One region of the Caballeronia sp. DA-9 genome, then DNA from elsewhere that is predicted to be linked to it. Evidence: riboswitches for the same ligand, from Rfam matches in the RefSeq annotation. Region 1 holds a riboswitch; the other holds the start of a gene.
The links. A riboswitch is a leader RNA that binds a small molecule or an ion and turns the genes downstream of it on or off. The one in region 1 is predicted to bind manganese.

Region 2: another riboswitch for manganese. It lies ahead of ACRWA7_RS17170 (sodium:calcium antiporter); the one in region 1 lies ahead of mntP (manganese efflux pump MntP).

Annotation. Positions count from the first base shown of each region.
Region 1 covers NZ_CP195132.1:1,636,580-1,640,485, reverse strand. The annotation lists gene ACRWA7_RS13725 (cytochrome D1 domain-containing protein) at 1-472, opposite strand, end outside; gene ACRWA7_RS13720 (DUF3280 domain-containing protein) at 619-1,152, opposite strand; gene mntP (manganese efflux pump MntP) at 1,365-1,934, opposite strand; yybP-ykoY riboswitch at 2,023-2,128, opposite strand; gene ACRWA7_RS13710 (sensor domain-containing diguanylate cyclase) at 2,400-3,906, shown strand, end outside.
Region 2 covers NZ_CP195133.1:214,976-218,881, forward strand. The annotation lists gene ACRWA7_RS17165 (ABC transporter substrate-binding protein) at 11-1,597, opposite strand; yybP-ykoY riboswitch at 1,845-2,020, shown strand; gene ACRWA7_RS17170 (sodium:calcium antiporter) at 2,118-3,128, shown strand; gene ACRWA7_RS17175 (flagellar protein FliT) at 3,236-3,535, opposite strand; gene fliD (flagellar filament capping protein FliD) at 3,548-3,906, opposite strand, start outside.

The DNA.
Region 1 (3,906 bases):
TCTTCAAGTCGACAATCGCGATCTCGGCGGGCGGGCTGTTTGCGTCGTCATCGTCCTTGCTTGCAACCTTGCCGCCGCCCGATGCACCCGCCGCCTGCGGCGGGCCGCCGTCCTCGCCGGGTTCGTACGTCACATATGCATACCCGCGATACACCCGCACGAACTCCGGATTCTGGCCAATCTTCGCGCGGCGCACGACCTTGCCGGTCGCGGTATCGATTTCGGAAAGATCGGCCGTCTTCTTGTTGGCGACCAGCAGGTGCTTGCCGTCGTCGGTGAGGCTCAGGCCGCGCGGGCCATCGTCGCCCACGGCGAAGGTTCTGGCGAGCGTCATCTGGTCCAGGTCGATAACCCCCACGCCCATGGTCTCGCTCGTCACATAAGCGACCGGCGCTGCAGCCAGCGCGAACCCCGCGCTCAACGTTGTCACCGATGCAAGCGCCAGATACGCCGCTGCTTTCTTCAATTGCATGATCGTCTCCGCTTGTTTTTATTGGTTCGCCGCCTGACCCGGCACTGCGCGCCCGCATTCGCAATGCCATTGGCGACATGGTCAACTTAGCCCATCGCGCGGCCGCTTGACAATGGATGGAGGCGGGAGAATTTCCCGAAAGCAGTTTATTGGATTGCTTCGGGGTCTTCAGCGAGACGATCGACCAGTCCCTTCATGCCGCGGCTCCACGATAAATCCGTATTGCCGCGTATATCGACAGAGCGCTGGAATAGCGCGTGGCCGGTTGCCACGTCTTCCACGCGCAGATTGATATTGATGATCAGGTTGCTGACTTTCTGCACCCAGCACACGCCGACGCGCTCCACGTTGAGCGTGCGTCCTATCTGCAGTTCGCAGCCATTGCATGCGTTCAAGTCCTGCCCGCGCGCAAGCCGGGCGATCATGGCGCTCGCCGCGGCGTTATTGGCTACGCGAAAAAGCTGGCGCTCGCTCAACTGCGTGCGCAAGTCCTTGCTGACGAGTTCCAGGCGCGCCTGCTGCGTGCGGTTGGTATCGGCGTCGTTATAGGACGCGTTGTCGTCGATCAGCGTGCAATCCATCACCGCGATAGACCGCTGCGCCACCGCTGCCTGCGAGAACACAGCCACGGAAACGACACACAGTGCTACACGGCAAAATCCTCTTCGCAACTGCGGCATGATGCAGGCCTCCATGTGCCGGCGCGGCGGACGCCGTGATCCAGGCATGCAAATAACACGCCCGCCACGCGTTTCTTGACGGAGTACCGCAACCTCTCGATTTCCACATCGACCGGTAAAACTTCGGAACCCTTATCAAATTCGACAAGGCCATCATCACAAATGGCTTGTGCCCGAGGCTGCGCTCGAAGCGCGCGCACCGCTCATAAGCATCAAACCATATACCCCAGATGCTCGGCCAGAATCACCGAGCCGATCGCAACCAGGATCAGGCCGCCCGCCACTTCCGCGCGCTGTCCGACCGCGCGGCCCAGAAAGCGTCCCACCATCACGCCAATGGTCACCATGATCAGTGTCGCTAGTCCAATGGTCGCGGCAGTCGAGAAAATATTTACATCGATAAAAGCCAGCCCCGCGCCCACCGCCATGGCGTCGATACTGGTCGCCAAGCCTGTCGCGGCCAGCAGCCAGAAACTGTGGCGCACGGGCTTCTCGGCCTCCGGCGTGGGCGAGCTGAATCCCGAGCGGATCATGCGAAGCCCGAGCACGAGCAGCAGGCCGAAGGCAATCCAGTGGTCCCACGAAGTGACATAAGGCGCGGCAGCCTTGCCAAGCGCCCAGCCAACGAGCGGCGTGATCGCTTCAATGACGCCGAAGATGAGGCCCGTGCGCAGCGCCTCGCGCATGCGCGGACGCTGCAGCGTTGCGCCCTTGCCCACGGCGGCGGCGAAGGCGTCCGTCGACATGGCGAAGGCGAGCAGGAGAGTGGAAGCGATATTCATGAGGGAAGATAATCATTCTGGCCGGGACAGGAACATGCGATGCTGCGCCGAGCCCGACCGGTCCCGGCGTTGCATCGATGGTCTTGCCAACCAGAATTCGGACTGGTTGCTCATGCCATGGTTCGATTGAACCAAGCGTGTTGACATGAGCGCTTCCAATGACTGGAAGCCGGCTACTCCCCAAAGACCGGCAAAGGCTACCACGTTAGAAATGATTTTGTAATCTTGGATGAGTTTTTCGGGCACGTTTTCTCGCACCCAGCCGATGGGACTCGCCTTATTGATCGACTGGGCAATTCGTAAGCTTCAGGCCGATACAATGCGGGCAGCACACCAGATTGGCGCCTTGACCCAACACTGCCGCGCGATGCCAAATCAGATTTCCATGCCGCCGCCCGATGCCTCCCGGTCGCCCATGTCACAACGCAGCGGAAAAATCCTTGCGCGACCGTCAAGGCGTTCGCCATGAGAAACCGCCTGTCGCCCGGTTCAAGCGTGCGAAAGCGCCGTGGCCGATACAGATGGACAGCGCTTGGCATGGCAACCTCGCTGTCGCGCTATCCGCTCCTGGCGGGTCTTGCCGGCACCGCGGTCGCTGTACTGATGGCCAGCTTGTCCATTGCGACGCTGTATCAGGGCCGCGAAGAGGCGCTCAGCCACGCGCGCGAGACATCGGAGAATCTGGTGTCAATCATTGGCGGCGATATTGCCCGGAATGTCGAAATCTATGATCTCTCACTGCGCGCGGTAGTCGACGGCGCGCGCGACCCCTCCGTCATGGCGCTGGCGCCCGATCTGCGGCGCAGGATCCTTTTCGACCGCGCGACCACGGCGGCCTACATAGGCGGCGGCTACGTCATCGACGCGAACGGGCGGGTGATCGTGAAAGGCAACAACGCGGCGGCGCCACCGGAAACCTTCGCCGAGCGCGAATACTTCCGCGCGCACCAGCACAACCCATCGGTTGGATTGTTTTTCTCCCATCCTTACCTGACGTATGCGCACGGCATGGCGATCGGCATGAGCCGGCGCATCGACATGCCCGACGGCTCGTTTGGCGGCATTGCGCTGCTGACCGTGAACGTCGCGTATTTCCGCTCGCTCGTGAACAAGGTCGACGTCGGCCCGCAAGGATCGATCTTCATCGTCCAGAACGATGGCGCAATGGTCGTGCGCAAACCCTTCGTGGACGACGATATCAACCGCAACGTCGCCGGTTCCGCCACGTTCGGGCGCATGACGAGCGCGAGCTCGGGTTCGTATGTGGCCAAATCGCCGGTCGACGGCGTGGTGCGCATCTACACCTTCGCGCGCGTGACGGGTACGCCGTTCATTGTGGGCGTGGCGCCTGCGCAGGACGACGTGCTGGCCACGTGGCGCGCGCGCAGCACGGTCGTTGGCGTGCTGACGCTGCTGTTCGGACTGAGTTTCATCGCGTTGTCGTGGCTTTTGGCGCTTTCGCTTCGGGAGCGGGCGCGGGCGCAGGAAGAACTCGTACGGCTCGCGGGCACCGACGCGCTGACCGGCCTGCCGAACCGGCGCGCCTTCGACGAACGCATGGACGAGGAATGGCGGCGCGCTCGGCGCAGCAACGCGGCGGTGTCGGTCTTGTTTATCGACGTGGATTACTTCAAGGCCTACAACGACAACTACGGCCACGCACTCGGCGACGACGCGCTGGCGGCGGTCGCGGAATGCATCGCGCTGGCGGTGCGGCGTCCCGGCGACATTCCGGCGCGCTATGGCGGCGAGGAATTCGTCGTCCTCCTTCCCGATACCCGGATGGATGGCGCGCTTCATATTGCCGAGACCATCCGAGCCGGCATCAAGACCCGTTCGATCGCCCACCGGGGCAGCCTGATCGGGCGCCTGACGGTCAGTATTGGCTGCGCCAGCGCCGCGCCACCGGGCCTGGGCGGCGCATATGGGCTATTGAGCGCCGCCGACCAGCAACTCTACGAAGCCAAGGCCG
Region 2 (3,906 bases), on a different replicon from region 1:
GGAACAACAATTACTGCACGGACACGCTGACGAAGTTCTGTCGTCCAAACGGACTGACACGATATCCGCTGACATTGCTTTGCGTGAGCGCGGATGCGGTCGGATAACCGAGCGGAATCCACAGCGCCTGATCGTGGATGATCTGCTGCGCCTCGGTGTAAGCCTTGGTGCGCTTGCCGATATCCGCCGATCCCTTGCCTTCGTCGATCAAACGATCCAGCGTCGGATCGCAGAAGCGCGCGAAGTTGATGCCCGAGCGCACCGCGGCGCAACTAAAGAGCGGCGAGAGGTAGTTATCCGGATCGCCGTTGTCGCCGGCCCAGCCCATGAACAACATGTCGTGCTGGCCTTGCTTCGCTTCCTTGATCAGCTCGCCCCATTCGATCACCTTGACTTGCGCCTTCACGCCGATCTTCGCCAAGTCCGCCTGCAGCAATTCCGCGCCGGCTTTCGGGTTGGGATTCAGCACGCTGCCGTTCGGACGCACCCAGATGGTTGTATCGAAACCATTGGGATAGCCTGCATCGGCGAGAAGTTTTTTCGCGCGATCGACCGAATACGTATACGGCGTGACCTGTTTGTCATAGCTCCATGTGTTCGGCGGGAACGGATTCACGGCGGGCGTCGCCGTGTTCTCGAAAACGGTCTTCAAGTACGTCGTGCGATCGAATGCTTCGTTCAGCGCCTGGCGGACCTTGGGGTTATCGAGCGGCTTTTTCTGCGTGTTCAGCGCCACGAACGCCGTCATGAATGCCGGCGTTTCGACCACCTTGATCGAGCCTCCTTTCTTGGCGTCGATCACGTCCTGCGGCTTCGGGGACAACGCGATCTGGCATTCACCCGCCTTGATTTTCTGCGCGCGCACGGAGGCATCGGGCGTGATCGCGTAGATCAGGCGGTCAACCTTCGGCTTCGCGCCCCAGTACGCGGGGTTCACGTCATAGCGAATCACGGCGTCTTTCGTATAGCTTTTCAACACGAATGGACCCGTGCCGATGGGCTTCGCGTTCAGGTCGGTATCCTTACCCGCCTTGAGCAGCTGATCGGCATATTCAGCCGAATATATCGATGCAAAACCCATCGTCAAGATGGGCACGAAGGTCGCGTTCGGCGTGTTGAGCACGAACGTCACGGTGTTGTCATCGACCTTTTGCACCGACTTGATCAGCTTGACCAGGCCCATTGATTGCGCGTGGGGAAAGCCGCTTGCTCCGGCTACCTTGTGCCATGGATTGCTGTCCGAGAGCATGCGGTCGAACGAGAACACCACGTCGTCGGCCGTCAGTTTCCTCGATGGCTTGAAGTAATCCGTGCTCTGGAACGCCACGTTCGGCCGCAGATGGAACGTGTAGGTCAGCCCGTCCGCGCTCACGTCCCACTTTTCGGCGAGTGCCGGCGTGACTTTTTTCGCGACTTCATCGTAGGAAACGAGCGTGTTGAAAATCACGTCCGCCGACGCGTTGGTCGTCACGAGGGAATTGAACTGCACGACATCGAAACCGTCCGGACTCGACTCCGTGCACACGGTAAGCGGTTTTGCGATCGCGAGCATTGGCGCGATGGCCAGGACTGCGGCTGCGAGCATTCTGAAGCGCATGAGATCTCCCGTTTTGACGGTGTCGTCGGTTAATTGGTCATTTTTTGATGCGGCGGCGTTCAGGCGGTATTGCGACTGCATTGCAACTTATTGTACGGCGCGTTCTGGCATACGGTTCCGTGCAACAAAGGCGCGTCGCCGTAGCTTACTGAAACGTTATTTCCGCTACAACGACCGATTCGGGATATCGATATGGACACGATTCACGCCGCCGCGCCGCCTTGCCTAATCGGCGGGCGCACGCTAAACTCGTGCCCGTCTTTGGGGAGTAGCCTTCCTTCCGCAATGGGAGGAGGACGCGTCAACATACTCGGCTGGTGCCGTGGCGCGTTCGACCGGTCAGGTTTGGCGAGACCATGGGTGCATCTTGTCGTTCACGGTCGGACGGCGCGGGATAGCACCCTGGTTTGCTGACGTCCGACCGTGAAATCATCGTGTCTCCAAAACAAAAACACCCTGCATCGGTCACAAGCCTCTCCTTGCGTTGCTATTGCCAGTACGCCTCATTGCGAGGTGCGGCATGACACTGCTATTCCTGCAACTCGCCATCATGCTCGTGGTGATTCTGGCGGCATCGGAATTGTTCACCAACGCGCTGGAGCATCTCGGCGAAAAACTCGGCATATCCGAAGGCGTCACGGGTTCGCTGTTCGCGGCCATTGGCACTGCGTTGCCTGAGACCACGGTGCCGATCATCGCGTTGATGGGCGGCACGGCAAGCCGTGCGGTCAACGAGGAAATTGGCGTGGGCGCCATTCTTGGCGCGCCGCTGATGCTCGCAACGCTGTCCACCTGCCTGATGGCGGTCGCCGTTCTCAAGATGCGCGGCCTCAAAGGTCTCGTCACGCCCGAACATACCGGCTTTACCCGCGATCTCAACTTCTTCCTGTGTGCATTCCTGATCGCGGCCGGCGCGATGTTCGTCCCGCATCACGCGTGGGAAGTGCGCGCCTTGTTTGCCGCAGGTCTGGTCGGCGTATACGTGGTGTATGTGATCACGACGTTCCGCGCGTCCGCGGGTCTGGTGGAAAAGGGGCACGGCACGGAAGCGCCCGAGCGGCTGTTGATCGCGCGCCTGGGTTTGCCTACCACGCTTGCGACCATCGTGTTGCAGATGGCGGTCGGCACTGCGCTGCTGGTTGGCGGGGCGAAGGGGTTTATTGCGGGCGTGGAGGGCGTGTCGCATGTACTGGGGATATCGGCGCTGCTGCTTTCGCTGATCATCATCCCGATTGCAACCGAATTGCCCGAAAAGGTGAACAGCATCATCTGGGCGCGGCGCGGCAAGGATACGCTCGCATTCGGCAACATTACCGGCGCGATGGTGTTCCAGGGCACGCTGCTGCCAGGTATCGGCATCATGCTGACGCCTTGGGAGCCGCGCGTCGAAGTGCTGACCGGCGTGCTGATCACGCTCGCCGCCGCCGCATGGCTGCGGCTCAATGCGAAGAAAGGCGGAATCGTGCTGTGGGCGCTGCTCGTGAACGGCGGGCTTTATGCGTTCTACCTTGCGCTGACACTGGGGCGCTAGGGCTATCCGGCGCGCAAAAAAAGCCCGCCGAAGCGGGCATCAATCACATTGCGCGTCGTGCTTACCGCGCATCTGTTGTTGTTCTGCGTTGTCTCTTTATTGCGGCGTCAGAACCGCGCCGCTTGCTGATATCGGCTGGCGGCGTTCGCCTGGTTCATCGCTTGCCGGTGATTCCTCATCAACGCCGTTTCCGCCGATGTCGCCGCGTGCATGATCGCGGCAATGCTCGCCTGGATCCGGCGAATCGTGACCATCGAGTCGGCGGACTGATTGGCTTGTAATGACATCAAAAGCGGCGAGCGTGTGTTCGTCAGTTCCGCGGCGCGCGGCCAGTCGTTATCGGCGGCTGCGCTTTCTATGGCTTCCGTCAGCACCCATGCCCGGGCGATCAGTTCTTCCTGGTTCATCGTCTGGCTCCGTTACTTGTTGGTCGCAAGCGCGCCCGCGCTGTTTGTACCGCCGAAGAGCGCCGTCAGATAGTTGGCGTTGCTTTGGGATTGCGACATCAGCGTGTTCAGCGCCGTAAATTGCGCGTTATACGACGTCGTCAACTGCGCCGCGTAGGCGGTGAGCTGGGTTTGCTGGTCCGTCAGGCTCTTCAGGTCGGCTGTCAGCGCGCTCGAGCGCGTATCCATGATGCCGCCGGTCGCGAGGAACGACGTCAGGTCGCTGTTCATATTCGCGGCGACGCCATTTTTCGAGTTGAACAATGTCGCGACGGTTTGCGGATCGCTGGTGAGCGCGGCGTTCAGCGCGTCGGTGTCGGTCTTAAGCGTTC